DNA from 4 places in the Streptomyces sp. NPDC034049 genome. Region 4 is predicted to be linked to each of the others. Evidence: riboswitches for the same ligand, from Rfam matches in the RefSeq annotation. Region 4 holds a riboswitch; each other region holds the start of a gene.
What was found. A riboswitch is a leader RNA that binds a small molecule or an ion and turns the genes downstream of it on or off. The one in region 4 is predicted to bind cobalamin.
Positions count from the first base shown of each region.

Region 1 (4,619 bases), on a different contig from region 4:
CTTCTCGGGCTGCTGAGCCCGGCCCTGGCCCTGCGCCGCGCGGGCGATGCGGGTCGCCGGGCGGGAGCGCAGGTAGTACGTGGTCTTCAGGCCCGACTTCCAGGCGTACGCGTACATCGAGGAGAGCTTGCCGATGGTCGGCGTCTCCAGGAACAGGTTGAGCGACTGCGCCTGGTCCAGATACGGCGTGCGGGCGGCGGCCATGTCGATCAGGCCACGCTGCGGGATCTCCCAGGCCGTGCGGTACAGCGCCCGGACCTCGGCCGGGATCCACGCGAAGTCCTGCACCGAGCCGCCTGACTCGCGCAGCGCCTCACGGGTGCGGGCGTCCCAGACGCCCAGCTCCTTCAGGTCGTTCACCAGATACGAGTTGACCTGGAGGAACTCGCCGGACAGCGTCTCGCGCTTGAACAGGTTGGACACCTGCGGCTCGATGCACTCGTACACACCGGCGATCGAGGCGATGGTGGCCGTCGGCGCGATGGCGAGGAGCAGGGAGTTGCGCAGGCCCGTCCTCGCGACGCGCTCACGCAGGGCCGCCCAGCGCTCCGGCCAGGTGAACTCGACACCGTAGTGGTCGGGGTGCAGCACACCGCGCGCCGTGCGCGTCTTCTCCCAGGCCGGCAGCGGGCCCGTGCGCTCGGCGAGGTCGGCGGAGGCCTCGTACGCGGCGAGCATGACGCGCTCGGCGATCCGTGTGGACAGGGCCTTCGCCGCCGGGGAGTCGAAGGGCAGCCGCAGCTGGAAGAAGACGTCCTGGAGACCCATCGCGCCGAGCCCGACCGGACGCCACTTGGCGTTGGAGCGGCCCGCCTGCTCGGTCGGGTAGAAGTTGATGTCGACCACGCGGTCGAGGAAGGTGACGGCGGTGCGGACGGTCGCGTCCAGCCGCGCCCAGTCCATGTCGCCCGTCGCCCGGTCGACGAACGCGCCGAGGTTCACCGAGCCCAGGTTGCAGACCGCGGTCTCCTCGTCGTTGGTGACCTCCAGGATCTCCGTGCAGAGGTTGGAGGAGTGGATGACGTGGCCCGGCTCGGCCGTCTGGTTCGCCGTGCGGTTGGCCGCGTCCTTGAAGGTCATCCAGCCGTTGCCGGTCTGCGCGAGGGTGCGCATCATCCGGCCGTACAGGTCACGGGCGGCGATGGTCTTCTTCGCGAGGCCCTCCGCCTCCGCCCTGCGGTACGCGGCCTCGAACTCCTCGCCCCACAGGTCGACCAGCTCGGGCACGTCGGACGGGGAGAACAACGACCACTGCTCGTCGGCGTCGACCCGGCGCATGAACTCGTCCGGGATCCAGTGCGCCAGGTTCAGGTTGTGTGTACGCCGGGCGTCCTCGCCGGTGTTGTCGCGCAGCTCCAGGAACTCCTCGATGTCGGAGTGCCAGGTCTCCAGGTAGACCGCGGCCGCGCCCTTGCGCCGGCCGCCCTGGTTCACGGCGGCGACCGAGGCGTCCAGCGTCTTCAGGAACGGCACGATGCCGTTGGAGTGCCCGTTGGTGCCCCGGATCAGCGAACCGCGCGAGCGGATGCGGGAGTACGACAGGCCGATGCCGCCTGCGTGCTTCGAGAGGCGGGCCACCTGGTGGTAGCGGTCGTAGAGGGAGTCCAGCTCGTCCAGCGGGGAGTCGAGGAGGTAGCAGGACGACATCTGGGGGTGTCGCGTACCGGAGTTGAAGAGCGTGGGGGAGGAGGGGAGGTAGTCGAGGCGGCTCATGAGCCCGTAGAGCGCGGCGACCTCGTCGAGGGCGCGGACGCCCGCCTGCTCGTCGGCCCCCGTCTCCTCGGCGAGGCCGGCGGCGACCCGCAGCATGAAGTGCTGGGGCGTCTCGAGGACCTTGCGGGTGAGGGGGTGCCGGAGCAGATAGCGGCTGTACAGGGTGCGCAGGCCGAAGTAGCCGAAGCGGTCGTCGCCCGCCGGGTCGATCAGGGCGTCGAGGCGGTCGGCGTGGGTGCGGGTGAACTCGGCCGTGCGGTCGGCGACGAGGCCCTCACGGTGCCCCACGGCGATGGACTCGGTGAACGTCGTGACGCCCTGCGAGGCCGCCTCGGCACGGATGCCGATGGCCAGCAGCCGGGCGGCCAGTCTCGAGTAGGCGGGGTCCTCGGAGATGAGACCCGCGGCCGCCTCCGTGGCCAGCTCGCGCAGCTCCGCGACCATCTCGGCGGAGGACGCGCGCACCGACCGGCCGCGCAGCGCGGCGGCGGCGACCCGACCGGGGTCGGCGTCGGGGAGGTCGGCGGTCAGCTCGGTCAGGGTCCGCAGCAACGCGGTACCGGGAGCGTCGGTCTCCGTCGCCGGGGCGGCCGGCACCGGCTCGGCTGGAACCGGCTCGGCTGCAGCCAGGTCGGCTGACACCGGATCGGCTGGCGCGATGGTCACGTGGGGCTCTCCCTCGCTCGGCTGGAGGCCCTGCGGAGGGCAGGCGGCAGCACACGAGCGCACGGGGGCGTCGCGTCCACCGGCCCATTCCACGAGGCCCGGACGTCAGGGCACCCGGACCGGACGGCCGGGCGCACTGTCGGCAGGTGTTCGGACTGAACAGGCGTGCGCACATGGTGAGGTGTGCACGCAAGTACACCGTTGCGGGACAGTTCCGGATTCACACCGGATTCCCCTGCGGCGACAGCGAGCATGAGCATACATCTAGTGCTGGGGCGCGATGTCACCCCCACATGTTGTGTCGCCTACGGCTTCGCATGGTGTCAGAGCGTCAGCTCATGAGCGGCTCTCCTGATCGTGATGTCCATGCGTCGCAGTGTGCACGAGCGGCGGCTCGGCGCGGCGGCGGTTGTCCACAGGGGGGTGCCGCCGGTCGGACAATCGGATCTCGTCAGGCTGTCGCCGGCCACCTGGGCAGCGTCGCCACGAAGTCCTGGGTGAAGTCCCGCGTGCCCGGGCCCAGCGCGACCCGGCCGGTGGCGCGCAGGCGGGCGGTCAGGCCGGGGGACTCGGAGTAGTAGACGCGTCGGGCGGCGGTCGGCACGAACACGGTCTGGCCGCGGGTGAGTTCGCTCGTGCACTCCACGACGACGGCCCCGTCGGCGGCCTCGACGAACGCCTCGTCGCCGCAGACACCCACCGCCAGCGGGTCGTGCAGTGGGCAGGTGCCGTCGCCGCCGTGGCGGGCGTAGGCGTCCATGTAGGTGCGCATCAGCCGGGCGGCGAGGGCCGTGCCGGGGCCCGCGGCCTCCAGCGCGGCGAGGTCCGCCGGGCGGAACAGCCAGCGGTGCGAGGCGTCCAGGTCGACCATGGTGAACGGGATGCCGGAGGAGAGCACGATCTCGGCGGCGTCCGGGTCGGCCCAGATGTTGAACTCGGCGACCGGGGTGAAGTTGCCCGGCACCTGGGCCGCGCCGCCCATGAACACGAACTTGCGGACCCGGTGGGCGAAGTGCGGGTCCTCCAGGAGGGCGATGGCCACGTTGGTGAGGGGGCCGGTGGCGCAGACCGTCAGCTCGCCCTCGTGCTGCCTCGACAGGCGGAGCAGGGCCTGGGCGGACGACTCCGTCGGGTGGGGGGCCGTCGAGTCGGGGAGGGTCTCGTCGCCGAGGCCCGCGGGGCCGTGGAAGGCGGATGCCTCGCGGTAGGGGAGGCGGGAGAGGGGGCGGCCGGCGCCTCTGTGGACCGGGATGTGGGGGTCGATGCGGAGGGCTCTCGCCAGGGCGCGGGCGTTGGCGTACGTCGCCTCGGCGGGGAGGTTGCCGCCGGTGGAGGTGTACGCCTTGAGGTCCCACAGGCCGGTTCCCAGCAGGTACTGGAGGGCTACGGCGTCGTCGATACCGGGGTCGCTGTCCAGGACGATCGGGGGGCGAACGGTCACCGCTTCAGCGTAGCCGGACGTTTTCCGCCCCCGCCGCCCCTACCCGTCCCATCCCCAGGGGCTGCGCCCCTTCGACCCCAGGCGTCCGTCCGGTGGGGCTTCTCGCGCAGTTCCCCGCGCCCCTTAAGAAGTCATCTCATTTGGTGTTCGCGGGTGGGCTGTTGGTCGTGGTGGGGATCGTTGAGCGGCTGGTGCCAGACGAGTTGTGGGTGCTGTTCCAGCGGGTGGTGCCGGAGGCGCCGTCGCGGCCTCAGGGCGGTGGGCCATGAGTTTGCTGAGCTCCGCCACCGCCTGGTCGCGCTCGACCCCGTCCAGGTCCTCCAGCGGTGTCTCGATCCGGCTCTGCCAGACGGCCTCGTGCCGCACCCGGAGCCGCTCCACCTAGTCCTGGCCGGCCGTCGACAGTTCGGACGCGCTGCGGCCCAGCCGCTCCAGCTCACGGCTCTCCCGCACCGCGTCCCCACGCCCGAACCACTCGGCGACCCGGCCCCGAAAACCGTTCCACAGGTCAGTCCCCGCTGCCTGGACCACTGCCAGATCCGCCCGCCGCCGCTGCCGCCGATACCAACTCGTCCAGCATGGCGCCTCTTTCAACTCCCGTGGCCCTGCGGGCATTACGACCCTGGCGCGCGAAGGGCGCCCGCGGAGGGAACTCGCACCTGGTCGGTGCCCGGCAAGGTCGACGCCTCGATGGCGTCAGCCGCTGCGGTACGGAGCAGCCCAGCGCCGCGTGGGACCACCTCGCCTCGGTAGTCCCCTGAGCCGGTCCCCGCCCCGTCTCCCGGCCCTCTCCGCCGCG
Region 1 is NZ_JBVISJ010000002.1:216,218-220,836, reverse strand. Features, by position in the region: gene ACZ52C_RS05785 (ribonucleoside-diphosphate reductase subunit alpha) at 1-2,379, opposite strand, end outside; cobalamin riboswitch at 2,504-2,639, opposite strand; gene ACZ52C_RS05780 (nucleoside hydrolase) at 2,831-3,820, opposite strand; gene ACZ52C_RS05775 (hypothetical protein) at 4,202-4,351, opposite strand.
Region 1: linked by a shared signal. The riboswitch ahead of ACZ52C_RS05785 (ribonucleoside-diphosphate reductase subunit alpha) and the one ahead of ACZ52C_RS04425 (cobalamin biosynthesis protein) in region 4 are both predicted to bind cobalamin.

Region 2 (4,619 bases), on a different contig from region 4:
CGGCCTGGATGAGGGTCCAGATCTGGGCGCGGATCGCGGGGAGCTTCGCCGGGTCCATGGAGGAGATCTGGGCGTACTCGTCGAGGAGCTGCTCCAGGCGCGCGATGTCGCCGTAGGAGTCCGCGCGGGCCATCGGCGGCACCAGGTGGTCGACGAGGGTGGCGTGGACGCGGCGCTTGGCCTGGGTGCCCTCGCCCGGGTCGTTGACCAGGAAGGGGTAGATCAGGGGCAGGTCGCCGAGGGCGGCGTCGGGGCCGCAGGCGGCGGACAGGCCCGCGTTCTTGCCGGGCAGCCACTCCAGGTTGCCGTGCTTGCCGAGGTGGATCATCGCGTCGGCGCCGAAGCCGCCGTCGTCGGCGCGGGCCGCGATCCAGCGGTAGGCGGCCAGGTAGTGGTGGGAGGGCGGCAGGTCCGGGTCGTGGTAGATCGCGATCGGGTTCTCGCCGAAGCCGCGCGGCGGCTGGATGAGGATCAGCAGATTGCCGAAGCGCAGGGCCGCGAGGACGATGTCGCCCTCCGGGTTGGCGCTGCGGTCGACGAACATCTCGCCGGGCGGCGGGCCCCAGTGCTCCTCGACGGACGTGCGCAGTTCCTCGGGGAGTTCGGCGTACCAGCGGCGGTAGTCGGCGGCCGGGATCCGGACCGGGTTGCGGGCGAGCTGCTCCTCGGTGAGCCAGTCCTGGTCGTGGCCACCCGCCTCGATGAGGGCGCGGATCAGCTCGTCGCCGTCGCCGGAGGCCAGGCCCGGCACCTCGGCGTCGGTGCCGAAGTCGTAGCCCTCCTCGCGCAGGCGGCGCAGCAGGGCGACCGCGCTGGCGGGGGTGTCCAGGCCGACCGCGTTGCCGATGCGGGAGTGCTTGGTCGGGTAGGCGGACAGGACGAGCGCGAGGCGCTTGTCGGCGTTGGCGATGTGCCGAAGTCGCGCGTGCCGTACGGCGATCCCGGCGACGCGGGCGGCGCGCTCGGGGTCGGCGACATAGGCCGGCAGGCCGTCCTCGTCGATCTCCTTGAAGGAGAACGGGACGGTGATCAGGCGGCCGTCGAACTCGGGGACGGCGATCTGGCTGGCCGCGTCGAGCGGGGAGACCCCCTCGTCGCTCTCCTCCCAGGCGGAACGCGAACCGGTCAGGCACAGAGCCTGGAGGATCGGTACGTCGAGGCCGGTCAGGGCGCCCGCGTCCCAGGACTCGTCGTCGCCGCCGGCCGACGCCTCGGCGGGCTTGGTGCCGCCGGCGGCGAGCACCGTGGTGACGATGGCGTCAGCGGCGCGGAGTTCCTCGATCAGCTCGGGCTCCGGGGCCCGCAGGGAGGCCACGTAGAGCGGGAGCGCGCGGGCCCCGGTGTCCTCGATCGCCTCGCACAGCGCGTCCACGAAGGCGGTGTTGCCGCTCATGTGGTGGGCCCGGTAGTAGAGCACGGCGACGGTCGGGCCGTCGGCGGTGTCGCGGGCGGTGCGCTCCAGCGGGCCCCAGGAGGGCGCGGCCGCCGGCGCGTCGAAGCCGTGGCCGGTGAGCAGGACGGTGTCGGAGAGGAAGCGGGCCAGTTGCTCCAGGTTGGCGGGTCCGCCGTGGGCGAGATAGGCGTGGGCCTCGGCGGCGATGCCGACCGGGACGGTCGAGGCGGCCATCAGCTGGGCGTCGGGCGCCTGTTCACCGGTGAGGACGACGACCGGGCGGCCGTCGGCGAGCAGGAGGTCGAGGCCGTCCTGCCAGGCGCGGATGCCACCGAGGAGGCGCACGACGACCAGGTCGGTGCCGTCGAGGAGAGCCGGGAGGTCGTCCAGGGCGAGGCGCGAGGGGTTGGCGAAGCGGTAGGGGACCGGGCCGGCGGCCGCGCGGGCGCTGAGCAGGTCGGTGTCGGACGTCGACAGGAGCAGGATGCGGGGCTGCGCGGAGCGCTCCCCGGACGATGACTGCATGCGGCTGCTGGCCTTCCTCGGGGTCCGCGCCCCGGGCGGTGTCGAATCGGAAGTCTCCCCTGCTCGGACGGGCCGAGGGGTACGGGGAAGGGAGTTCCTGACTCGCCCGACCCTCCTGGGACGGGCTCACAGTGGCGGGACCGCGCCGGACTCACACCGGGCTTCCTCCCCTGTCGCCGTGGTGGCGTCGATGGACCGGATGATCCACCGAGCAGCATAGTAAGGGTCGCCTCAAAAGGAAGGCTGCCCCAAAAGGGCGGAGGATACGTCCGTTGTGCCGGTGGGTATGCTCGCCGCCATGTCCACGCCTCCCCCGCGTTCATCGTCCCAGGCCACAGCGGTCACACGGGACCGTGGCGACGCCTGCCCGGGGACGCTGCGGCTGCATGCGGCGGACGACGGGGCGTTGGCCCGGGTCCGGGTGCCCGGCGGTGTGCTGACCGTCCGCCAGGCCGAGGCGCTCGCGGAGGCGGCCGGGCGGCTCGGGGACGGTGATCTTCACCTCACTTCCCGCGGCAATGTGCAGCTGCGCGGACTGGCCGACGGCTGCGGGGGCGAGCTGGCCGGGTCGCTGGACGCGGCGGGCCTGTTGCCGTCCGCCGGGCACGAGCGGGTGCGCAACATCGTCGCCTCGCCGCTGTCCGGTCTCGACGGACGCGGTCTGCGCGACGTACGGCGCTGGCTGACCGCCCTGGACACCGCGCTGTGCGAGAGCGAGCCGGCGCGGCGGTTGTCGGGCCGGTTCCTGTTCGCGCTCGACGACGGGCGGGGCGACGTGGCCTCGCTGGACGCCGATGTGACCGTCCGGGCGGCCGGGGGCGACGGTGCGCTGCTGAGCCTGGGGACGGCCGGCGAGAGCCTGTCGGTCCGCGGCGAGGACGCGGCCCGGGCCGCGCTGACCGCCGCCGAGACCTTCCTTCAGGCGGCGCGGGAGAGCGGGGCGCGGGTCTGGCGTGTGACCGAACTCCCTTCCCAGGACGCGCTGCTCCGCGAGGTCCGGGACCGCCTGTCGGCCGCCGGCGTCGCCACCGCGCTCCGGGTCCGTGACGAGAGCGGTACGGCCACGCCCGGACCCGACGGACCACCCTCCGGACCCGGCGGCCCGTTGCCGGGAGCCGTCGGCGACGCCCTCTGCGTCCACGTCCCGCTCGGTCGCCTCACCCCCCTCCAGTGGCGGGAGTTGACCGCTCTCGCGGCCACGACACCCTCCCGTGAGCTGCGGCTGACGCCCTGGCGCGGGGTCGTCGTCCCCGTACCGGGTCTGGGCGAGGAGCAGACGGCCGACGCGCTCGCCCGGCTCGCGGTGACCGGTCTCGTCACCGATCCCGCCTCCCCCTGGCTGGGCGTGGGCGCCTGTATCGGCCGGCCCGGCTGCGCGAAGTCCCTGGCGGACGTACGGGCGGACGCGACCGGCAGCCTGGAGGCGGCGGGCCGCGCGGGACTCCCCCTGTACTGGTCCGGCTGCGAGCGCCGCTGCGGCCACCCCCGGGGCGAACGGATCGACGTGGTGGCGGTGGAGGGCGGCGGCTACGCGCTCTCCCGCACCGCCCCCGGCCGAAGCCCCCGCACCGCGTCCATGGCGGACGCCTCCCGACTCGCCGACGCCCTGGGGGAGATCACCCCCTGACGGCCGAGAACCCGCACGACACGCACGACGCACGACACGCACACGAGCACGCGCACGACCCGCACGAACGACCCCCGTACGACGACCGAGAGCAGCGAGAAGACCACCGTGACCACCTACGACTACGAGAAGGACGGCCCGGCGATCTACCGGCAGTCCTTCGCCACCATCCGCGCGGAGGCGGACCTCGCGGCCCTGCCCGCCGATGTCAGCCAGGTCGCGGTCCGGATGATCCACGCCTGCGGAATGGTCGACCTGGTACGGGACTTGACGTACACCCCCGACGTGGTGGCCCGCGCCCGCGAGGCCCTGCGGGCCGGGGCGCCCATCTTCACCGACGTCAAGATGGTGGCCAGCGGGGTGACCCGCAAGCGGTTGCCCGCCGACAACGACGTGCTGTGCACGCTCTCCGACCCGGCCGTCCCCGCGCTGGCGGCGAAGCTGGGCACCACGCGCAGCGCCGCCGCGCTGGAGCTGTGGCGGGACCGCCTGGAGGGCTCGGTGGTGGCCGTGGGCAACGCGCCCACCGCGCTCTTCCGGCTGCTGGAGATGATCGACGAGGGCGCGCCCCGGCCCGCCGCCGTCATCGGTGTGCCGGTCGGCTTCGTCGGCGCCGCCGAGTCCAAGGACGCGCTGGCGGAGCATCCGTCGGGCCTGGAGCACCTGGTCGTCCGCGGCCGTCGCGGCGGGAGCGCCATCGCCGCCGCCGCGCTCAACGCGATCGCGAGTGAGGAAGAGTGAGCGGCAAGCTGTACGGGGTGGGGCTCGGCCCCGGTGACCCGTCCCTGATGACCGTCCGGGCCGTCGAGGTGATCTCCGAGGCGGACGTGATCGCGTATCACAGCGCCCGGCACGGCCGTTCCATCGCCCGCTCGATCGCGGCGAAACATCTGCGCGCCGACCACATCGAGGAGCGGCTGGTATATCCGTTGACGACGGAGACCACCGACCACCCGGGCGGCTACAAGGGCGCGATGGAGGAGTTCTACGCGGAGGCGTCGGCCCGGCTGGCCGCGCACCTGGACGCGGGGCGTACGGTCGCGGTCCTCGCGGAGGGCGACCCGATGTTCTACG
Region 2 is NZ_JBVISJ010000009.1:228,095-232,713, reverse strand. Features, by position in the region: gene cobN (cobaltochelatase subunit CobN) at 1-1,918, opposite strand, end outside; cobalamin riboswitch at 1,994-2,124, opposite strand; gene cobG (precorrin-3B synthase) at 2,205-3,545, shown strand; gene ACZ52C_RS25975 (precorrin-8X methylmutase) at 3,654-4,286, shown strand; gene ACZ52C_RS25970 (precorrin-2 C(20)-methyltransferase) at 4,283-4,619, shown strand, end outside.
Region 2: linked by a shared signal. The riboswitch ahead of cobN (cobaltochelatase subunit CobN) and the one ahead of ACZ52C_RS04425 (cobalamin biosynthesis protein) in region 4 are both predicted to bind cobalamin.

Region 3 (4,619 bases), on a different contig from region 4:
GCACGGTCGGCCCGTCCTCGTACGCGAACGACGCGCCCCGTAGGGAGACCAGCACGGGCTCGCTCATGTCAGCGGCCTTTCCAGGACGAAGGTGAGGGCGGCCACGGCCGCGAGGAGCGCGACACTGGCCGCGGTGAAGCGTGCGGAGACCCGGGCCTCGGGCACCAGGACGCGCAGGGTGCCGTCGTACCCGCGTCCGGCGAGCCCGGTCTGTAGCCGTGCCGCCCGGTCGAAGGCCCGTACGAACGCGGTGGCGCCGAGCCCGGCGAGGGAACGCCAGGTGGCGGCCCGGGTGGTGTGCCCCAGCCGGGCCGCCTGCGCCTCCCGGATCCGCCGCACCGAGTCCAGGAGCAGAAAGCTCATGCGGTAGGTGACCAGGGCCACGTCCACGACCGGTGCGGGCACCCCGGCCCGCACGAGCCGGGGCAGCAGGTCCGACATGGGGGTGGTGAAGGCGAACAGGAGGACGCCGAGGGAGGCGGCCGAGGTGCGCAGCAGCAGTTCCGCCGCGCGGACCGGGCCGCCGTCGGCGAGGGTGACGAACCCGTCGGGTCCGCCGACCTGGACGAGCAGCGGCAGGGCTCCGGTCACACAGAAGCCCAACGGCACCCGGTAGGCCCGCCACAGCCGACGGCCGGGCACACCCGCGGGGCCCAGCAGCACCACGAGCGCGGTCAGCAGGACCAGGGCCGCGCCGGGCCAGGGCGGCAGGGAGATCGCGAGCACGGTGAGACCGAGCCCGAGCACGGCCTTGTCCACGGGGTGGCGGCGGCGCCAGCGACTGCTGTGCGCCGCCGCGTCGATCGGCAGCACCCGCGTCAGCCCCGCCCGGCGGGGGACTCCCCGGAGCCACCGGACAGCGGGACTTCACCGCCGGGCGTGCCGGACACGCCGGACGCGGTGGATGCCGCGACCGTCTCGTCCGCCGGCTGTTCCGGAGCCGTGCTCGTCTCGTCCGCCGCGTCCAGCAGTGCCCGCACCCGGGCCTCGCCCTGGCGCCGGCCCCGGCGGATGCCGAAGTAGTAGGCGAGGACCCCCGCGCCGAGGGCGGCCTGGAGGGAGAACAGCGCCGACTCGATCTCACCGGAGGGCGGCTCGTACAGGGGCGAGAACCACGGCTCGTAGTCCGGCTCGATCTCCGTGATCGCCGTCTCCGCCTCGCCGTCGGACCCCGTGAAGGGCTCCTCCTTGTGGTCGCCGAGGCCGAGGGCCAGCGGCAGGACGGCGAGCGCGGCCACGGCGAGCAGCAGCAGTACGTTGATCTTCGTGTTCCGGTTCATCGGGCCACCGCCTCGGTCCCGGTCTCCGTCTCGGCCCCGGTGCGGTCGCGCCGCCCGGTCAGGAGCACGCCCAGCCGGGTCAGTTCGCCCTTGCTCGACTGCACCAGCAGACGCATCACCAGCACCGTCAGCAGACCTTCGCTGACCGCGAGCGGGACCTGCGTGATGGCGAAGATGGAGCCGAACTTGCCGAGCGCGCCCAGGAAACCACTGCTCGGGTCGGGGAACGCGAGCGCCAACTGCACACTGGTGACGCAGTAGGTGACCAGGTCGGCGACGAACGCGCCGAAGAACACCGTCACCATCAGCGGCACTCCGAAGCGTCGCAGCAGCCGGTAGATGCCGTAACCCGCCCAGGGGCCGACGATCGCCATCGAGAAGACGTTGGCGCCGAGCGTGGTCAGACCGCCGTGTGCCAGCAGCAGTGCCTGGAAGAGCAGGGTGATGGTGCCGAGGACCGCCATGATCGGCGGCCGGAACAGGATGGCACCGAGACCGGTGCCGGTGGGGTGGGAGCAACTCCCGGTGACCGACGGGAGCTTCAGCGCGGACAGGACGAAGGTGAAGGCCCCCGAGGCGCCGAGCAGCAGCGTGCTCTCGGGATGCTCCCTGACCTCACGTGTGAGTGCCCGGACTCCGTGGACGACGAACGGCGCGGACGCGACACCCCAGGCGATCGCGTGCGCCGGAGGAAGGAAACCCTCGGCTATGTGCATGGCTCAGCAGACCCTCTCCAGCACCTCGTGGATGGTTGACGTGCCTTGGCCGGTCTCCTGGCTTACGGGTGACACCGCCCGTGCTCCGCCTTCCCGGGTCCGAAGACCCAGTGGCTGTCCGTGAGGACCGGAGCCGGACTTCCCGATTCACAGTGGCGAGGGCCGCACCGGCATCACACCGGATTTCCCGTTCACCAAGGCGTGGTGACAGTAGTGCCCGGACAAGGAGGCTGACAAGCGGAGGCGAGGGGCGCGCAGGCGCCGTGCACCAGCTCACACCCCGGCGCACGCCCCGCGCCACGCCGAGGTGCCCGACCTGACCGAAAGCAGACGGGAGCTTTACTGCAACATACTTGCAGCTGCCAACTCGGCGCACGACGCTGAGGGGATCCGACCCCACGGACGAAGAGAAGGCGCACGCCCCATGGCTCCTGGCACCGACACCGCCCCCTCGGCCACCGCCGCGACGGGCGGTCTCTCCTGGCGGCGGATCCGCGCCTCGATGACGCGGGGGGAGTGGGCGAGCCTCGGCGGGATGGCCGGGTTCATCCTGGCACTGCACCTCGTCGGCTGGTTCACCCTGGTGGTGATCGTCGCCCCCGAGCACTACAGCGTCGGCAGCAGATCCTTCGGCATCGGCATGGGCGTCACCGCCTACACCCTGGGCATGCGGCACGCCTTCGACGCCGACCACATCGCCGCCATCGACAACACCACCCGCAGGCTGATGGGGGAGGGGCGACGCCCGCTGTCGGTCGGCTACTGGTTCTCCCTCGGCCACTCCTCGATCGTGCTCGCCCTCACCTTCCTGCTCACCCTCGGCGTCAAGACGCTCGCCGGACCGGCCCGCGACGGCGACTCCACGCTGCACGACGTGACCGGCTGGATCGGCACCACCGTCTCGGGGACGTTCCTGTACGTCATCGCCGTCGTCAACCTGGTGATCATGGTGGGGATCTGGAAGGTGTTCCGTGAGCTGCGCTCGGGCACCTTCGACGAGGCCGCGCTGGAGGAGCGACTGAACAACCGGGGCCTGATGAACCGGCTCCTCGGGAGGTTGACGAGGTCCCTCACCAGCCCCTGGCAGATGTACCCGATCGGCCTGCTCTTCGGCCTCGGCTTCGACACGGCGACGGAGGTCGCGCTCCTGGTGCTCGCCGGTTCGGGCGCCGCCTCCGGGCTGCCCTGGTACGCGATCCTGTGCCTGCCCGTCCTGTTCGCCGCCGGGATGTCCCTCCTCGACACCGTCGACGGCACGTTCATGAACTTCGCCTACGGCTGGGCCTTCTCCCGCCCGGTCCGCAAGGTCTACTACAACCTGGTGATCACGGGTCTGTCCGTGGCCGTCGCCCTCGTCATCGGCACGGTCGAACTCCTCGGCCTCGTCGCCGAGAAGGCCCGGCTGCACGGCACCTTCTGGGACGGGGTCGCCGGCCTCGACCTCAACACCGTCGGCTATGTCGTCGTCGGCCTCTTCTTCGCCACCTGGGCGGTCGCCCTGCTGGTCTGGCGGTTCGCCCGGATCGAGGAGAAGTGGACGGCGGGCTGAACACCCACCACCCACCCGCACCACGGCGCACGGGCGCCTCACCTTTCCTCAGGACACGTCGTCGAGCGGCCGGAGGAAACGGCGTTCGTACCGCTTGATGCAGCGGGTGTCGCGGGCCAGCGCGAAGGCGTCCTGGCACTCCGGATCGGACATGCTGTCCGTGCGGTACCGCTCGTACGCGGCGAGACTGGGAAACGAGAAGAGGGCGTAGGCGATGTCGCTGTCGCTCTCACTCGGCAGGAAGTAGCCGTGGTGCGTCCCACCGAAACGGTTGACGAGCCGAACCCAGCGCCGGCCGTACTCTTCGAAGTCCTCGAGCTTGTCGGCGTCGATCTCGTACTTCAGATGAATGGTGATCACGCCTCCATGGTCCCCCGGGGCACGGGCGACGGCCATGCCGGTCGACGCCATGCGGTGGGGGAGGCGGTCAGGGCGTCGACGAGCCGGGCGAACCCGGTGCGTTGCCGGTCGGTCAGTGTGGTGCAGAGCGGCGCCTGCAACTCGTCGGTGAGCTGCTCGGCGCGCTGCCATCGGGGGATCAGGGCCGCGGCGGCGGGTCGTGGTTCTCGCCAGGCCGGCGGAAGGGGCAGGGAACCCCGCCCCTTCCGCCGGCCTGGCCGACGGGAGGCCGACGCCGGCGCGGGGTGATGCCGCGACCTCACCTCAGTGGGCGTGCAGCCCGTCCGTGAGGTTGCCGTGGCTGTGCCGCCATCCGTTCGGGACGCGCCGGGCGCCCGCCAGATGGGGGTGACCGACGGGGAGGTCGGCGTGCACATGGGCCGCGTCGGCCGTCGATGCCGCCGGCCACAGCCGTACGGCCAGCAGCGCCGCGCCCAGTGCGAGCGAACCCAGGGCGAGCACCGCCCAGTTAAGCCCGGCCGCCGCCCCCAGCCAGCCGGCCAGCGGATACGTCAGCAGCCAGCAGCCGTGCGAGAGGGAGAACTGGGCGGCGAACGCGGCCGTACGCTCCCCGGGCGCCACCGAGCGGCGGACGAGCCGCCCGGCCGGAGTGAGCACCGCCGAGCACGCGGCACCGAACGCGGCCCACAGCACCAGCAGCCCCGGCAGCCGCCA
Region 3 is NZ_JBVISJ010000021.1:22,971-27,589, reverse strand. Features, by position in the region: gene ACZ52C_RS37945 (energy-coupling factor ABC transporter ATP-binding protein) at 1-67, opposite strand, end outside; gene cbiQ (cobalt ECF transporter T component CbiQ) at 64-813, opposite strand; gene ACZ52C_RS37935 (energy-coupling factor ABC transporter substrate-binding protein) at 819-1,280, opposite strand; gene ACZ52C_RS37930 (energy-coupling factor ABC transporter permease) at 1,277-1,996, opposite strand; cobalamin riboswitch at 2,027-2,210, opposite strand; gene nicT (Nickel transporter NicT) at 2,421-3,545, shown strand; gene ACZ52C_RS37920 (NIPSNAP family protein) at 3,594-3,905, opposite strand; gene ACZ52C_RS37915 (MFS transporter) at 4,209-4,619, opposite strand, start outside.
Region 3: linked by a shared signal. The riboswitch ahead of ACZ52C_RS37930 (energy-coupling factor ABC transporter permease) and the one ahead of ACZ52C_RS04425 (cobalamin biosynthesis protein) in region 4 are both predicted to bind cobalamin.

Region 4 (4,619 bases):
CCCCGGCGCCCCCGGCGGCACGAACGGCAACCCCGTCGGCGCGCCCGACTCGATGAGTCGCCACAGCGCGTCCGTGTCCGCGTGCTCCTCGATCAGATCGCCGAGCCGGTCGAGCTGCTCCTCGCGCAGCGCGGCGAACGACGTGTCCGGGGCCGGCACGAACCGCCGCCCCGAAGCCGCCGCCACCTCGCGCAGAAAGGCACGCCGGAAGCCGTCCGACTCCAGCGACCCGTGCCAGTGCGTGCCCCAGGTCTGCCCCACCCGGCACCCGTCCAGGAAGGGCTCGCCCCCCAGGACCTCGGCGACCCCGTGGTGGATCTCGTACCCCTCGACCCGCTCACCGAGGGCCTCACCCACGGGCCGGGTCAGGGTCTTCTCAGGGTCGAAGCGGACCCGCACGGGAAGCACCCCGAGCCCGTCCACCCGCCCGAGCCGGCTCTCGACCTCGTCCTCGATACGCTCCCCGAGCACCTGGAACCCACCGCAGATCCCGAGCACCGGCCGCCCCTCGGCGGCACGTCGCACGAGCGCGTCGGCCAGCCCCCGCTCCCGCAGCCACTCCAGCGCCCGCACCGTCCCCCGGGTCCCCGGCACGACGACCAGGTCCGCGTCGGCCAGCTCCTCGGCCCGGTCCACGAACCGCACCACGACACCGGGTTCGGCGGCGAGCGCGTCCACGTCGGTGAAGTTGGACATCAGCGGCACCGCGCACACGGCGACCCGCAGCACGTCCTCCCCTACGGGCGGCGCGACGTTCGACTCGCGGACCGTCCCGCGCAGCGAGACCCGCAGCCCGTCCTCCTCGTCGATCCCGAGCCCGTGCCGGAACGGCAGCACCCCGTACGTCCGCCGCCCGGTGAGCCCATGCAGCATGTCGAGCCCAGGCTCCAGCAGGGAGACGTCCCCCCGGAACTTGTTGACGAGGAACCCGGCGACGAGCGCCTGGTCCTCGGGGGAGAGCAGCGCGACGGTCCCGAAGAACGACGCGAAGACCCCACCGCGGTCGATGTCGCCGACGACGAGCACGGGCAGCCCGGCGTTGCGGGCGATCCCCATGTTGACGATGTCGGTCCGCCGCAGATTGATCTCGGCCGGAGAGCCGGCCCCCTCGCAGATCACCGCGTCATACGTGCCCCGCAGCTCGGTGAGGCACTCCAACACGGTCCCGAGCAGCCGCTGTTGCCGTCCGCCGTGATAGCCGCGCGCGCTCATCTCGCCCACGGGCTTCCCGAGCAGCACGACCTGACTGCTGCGCTCACCCCCGGGCTTGAGCAGCACCGGGTTCATGAGCGCGCTGGGCTCGACCCGGCACGCCTGCGCCTGCATGGCCTGCGCCCGCCCGATCTCGGCGCCCTCCTTCGTCACGAAGGAGTTGAGCGACATGTTCTGCGCCTTGAACGGCGCGACCTTGACCCCCTGCCGCACCAGCCACCGGCAGATCCCGGCGGTCACCACGCTCTTCCCGGCGTCGGAGGTCGTCCCGGCGACCAGCAGCCCGCCACTCATCCCTGCCTCCTCGACCGCAGCAGCGACACACCCGCACCGATCCCCAACGCCAGCCATCCCACCCGCCGGGACAACCGCACGGCCCGCTCGATGTCACCCACTTCGACGGCGCGCCCCTCCCCGTTCAGCACCGGCCGGTGCTCGACCCGCCCCCCGTACGACAACGTGCCCCCCAACCGCACTCCGAGCGCCCCCGCGAACGACGCCTCCACGGGCCCCGCGTTGGGGCTCGGGTGCCTGCCCGCGTCCGCGCGCCAGGCCCGTACGGCCCCCCGCGCGTCCCCACCGGAGGCGGCGGCCAGCACCGCCGTGAGCCGGGCCCCCGGCCACCCCGCCACGTCGTCCAGCCGCGCGGAGGCCCAGCCGAACCGCCGGTACCGCTCCGACCGGTGGCCGACCATGGCGTCCAGCGTGTTGACGGCCCGGAACCCCACGAGCCCGGGCACACCCGCCACGGCTCCCCACACGAGCGCCCCCACCACCGCGTCGGAGGTGTTCTCGGCGACGGACTCCACGACCGCCCGCGCGATCCCGTCCCGGTCGAGCGCCTGCGGGTCCCGCCCGCACAGATGGGGCAACCTGGCCCGCGCGCCCTCGAGGTCCCCCGCGTCGAGGGACCGCCCGATCGTCCGGGCCTCCCGCGCGAGCGAAGTCCCCCCGACGACGGCCCAGGTGGCGGCGGCGGTCAACGCGACGGAGGCCGCGCGCGACGGCCGCACGGCGGTCGAGGCGACGGCCCCGAGCGCCACGGCGCCTCCCGCGCACACGGCGGTGTGCAGCGCGCCCCACCCTCGGTGGTCCCGCCACAGCACCCGCTCCACGGCACCGGCCGCCCGCCCGAACGCGGCGACCGGATGCCCCCGGCGAGGATCACCGAGCAGCAGATCACCGAGGAGTCCGGCGGCGGCGCCGTACGCGAAGACGCGATCGGCACGCACGGGCTCAGCCGGTCGCGAGGTCGGACGGGGATCCGGTGCTGGGACTCAAGTGGCAGCCGCACATGGCGATATGTCCTCACTCAGGGTGTCCACGCCCTGGTTCGACGAGACCGACGGCGAGAGTTCCTGGCTCCCGGGAGGTTCTTCCCCGGTGACAGTGGCGGGACCGCGCCGGACTTCCACCGGCTTCCTCTCCTGCCGTCGTACATGGCCCCGGCAGTCCACCACGCCCCCGGAAGACCCGTCAACTTGCTGTTGACCTGCGGCGCAGGGGTGTGCTCAGCCCCACATCGCTGAAATATCGCCAGACGCCCGAATCGGCTCTTTCTGCGCTCATTTCCACGGCGTCGGACGGGAACACTTGAGGGAACGGCAGTACGAAGACTGAGCGCCGACGAGCGGCAGCGGCTGGGCACGGCGCTCGGGTCGTCGCGGTGGACGCGTGTCGGCGCGCTGACTTGTGAGGTGGAGGTCAGGGTGTCCGACAGGGAGTCCGCGGCGCGGAGTTGGATCAAGAGCAGTCGTTCGGGTGACACCAGTATGTGCGTGGAGGCGTCGTTCGACGAGGACCGAGTTCTGGTGCGTGACTCGAACTCGAAGAAGAGCGCTGTGCTCTCCTTCCGTCACAGCGCGTGGTGTGGTTTTCTGGCGGGGCTTGTGGACCCGGGAGCGGACGGCTCCTGAAGAACCGTTCGGGGGACGGGAGGTACACGCGATGGACGATCGGACCAAGGGATCCGCCTCGGCGCGCGCGCGGGCATCGAGGGACCGGCGGACGCTGTTGTCCGCCGCCGCTCCGCTGGTGCTCTTCAGCACGGTCGCCGGAGTCCTGGCCGTGGGGGTGGGAGCTCTCGCCGCCCTGCTGGTGCCGGGGACGGAGGCGCGGGGTGCCGTCTGGCTGGTGGTGACCGCCCTGATCGCGACGGGGGCGGGCCTGTGGTGGGGGCTCACCCCGGTCACGGAGCGGCTGAGGGCCCTGGACCGGGCTCTGGTCGGGGCTCGGCCGCGGGGGCCGGAGGAACGCTGAGGCCGCCGGGCCGCCCGGCGTCGGCTCGGGCGCGCAGCACCCTGCCGATGCCCGCCGCGAGCGAGGTGAGCAGAGCGGCGGCGATCGCGCCGGTGATCGCCGTGGTGAGCGGTGCGGTGGCGTCGAACCGGGTCGTGGGGACGACCCGACCGGCCACGGCGATGCTCAGCAGCAGGACGCTGGCGCAGAACGTGCCCAGTAACAGGCGGGTGGACAGGAGCCGTATCTCGCCGTCGACCCGGGCGCTCTCCACCCGGATGAGCGCCTCCGCCCACTCCGCCTCCTGCATGGCGTACGCCTTCAGCGTGCAGTCGTCCAGCCGGGCCGGGCCGCCGGTCTCCGGGGGATCGCCCGGAGGAGGGGCGTCCGGGTCCCCGCCGCCCGGAACGGTACGGCGCGCCGTCAGCCGCCTCCACCACTCGTGCCATCCGAAGACCGCCATGGGCCCTCCCCCCGATTCCGCCGGGCGTCCCGGCCCGGTGCTCAGTCGTTGTCCAGGCTCTCCCGGACCGTGTCGAGGAACTCGATCATCCGGTCGCCTTCGTACGCGAGGTCGCTGATGTCCGCGAAGCACTCCTGGTGGCGGACCGTGAGATCGAGATCCTCACGGTTGGACAACCCGCCGTTGGGGCCCTCCAGGTAGAGCAGGTCGTCGTCGTCCCTGAACCCGAGCAGGATGAACGGGCTGAGGGTGCTGAAGTGCGCCCCCGCCGTGAACGGCAGGAGCCGGATGCCCATGCGGGGGCGCCCGGCCAGCGCCTTCACGTGGTCCAGCTGTTGGCGCATGACGCGAGGGCCGCCGATCACCCGTCGTACGGCGGCCTCGTCCAGGACGATGTCGATGCGCGGGCCGGAGTCGGAGTGGATCAGCCGTTCCTGCCGGGCGAGCCGGAGCTCCACCGAGCGGCGCACGTCGGTGGGCTCCGACGTGGGGGAGAGCAGGGCGGTGGCGTAGTCCTCGGTGTGCAGGAGGCCGGGGAGCACGATGGGGTTGTACATGCGGAGGGAGGTCGCCGCCCCCTCGTAGCCCAGGTACTGGGCGAACGGCTGGGAGACCAGGTTGCCCCAGGGGGCCCACCACGACGGGCCCTTCGAGCCCCGTGCGGCCTCTTCCAGCTCGTTCACCAGCGCCGGATCCGTGATCCCGT
Region 4 is NZ_JBVISJ010000001.1:994,011-998,629, forward strand. Features, by position in the region: gene ACZ52C_RS04420 (cobyric acid synthase) at 1-1,506, opposite strand, end outside; gene ACZ52C_RS04425 (cobalamin biosynthesis protein) at 1,503-2,444, opposite strand; cobalamin riboswitch at 2,543-2,685, opposite strand; gene ACZ52C_RS04430 (DUF397 domain-containing protein) at 2,922-3,128, shown strand; gene ACZ52C_RS04435 (hypothetical protein) at 3,160-3,471, shown strand; gene ACZ52C_RS04440 (hypothetical protein) at 3,401-3,913, opposite strand; gene ACZ52C_RS04445 (helix-turn-helix domain-containing protein) at 3,955-4,619, opposite strand, start outside.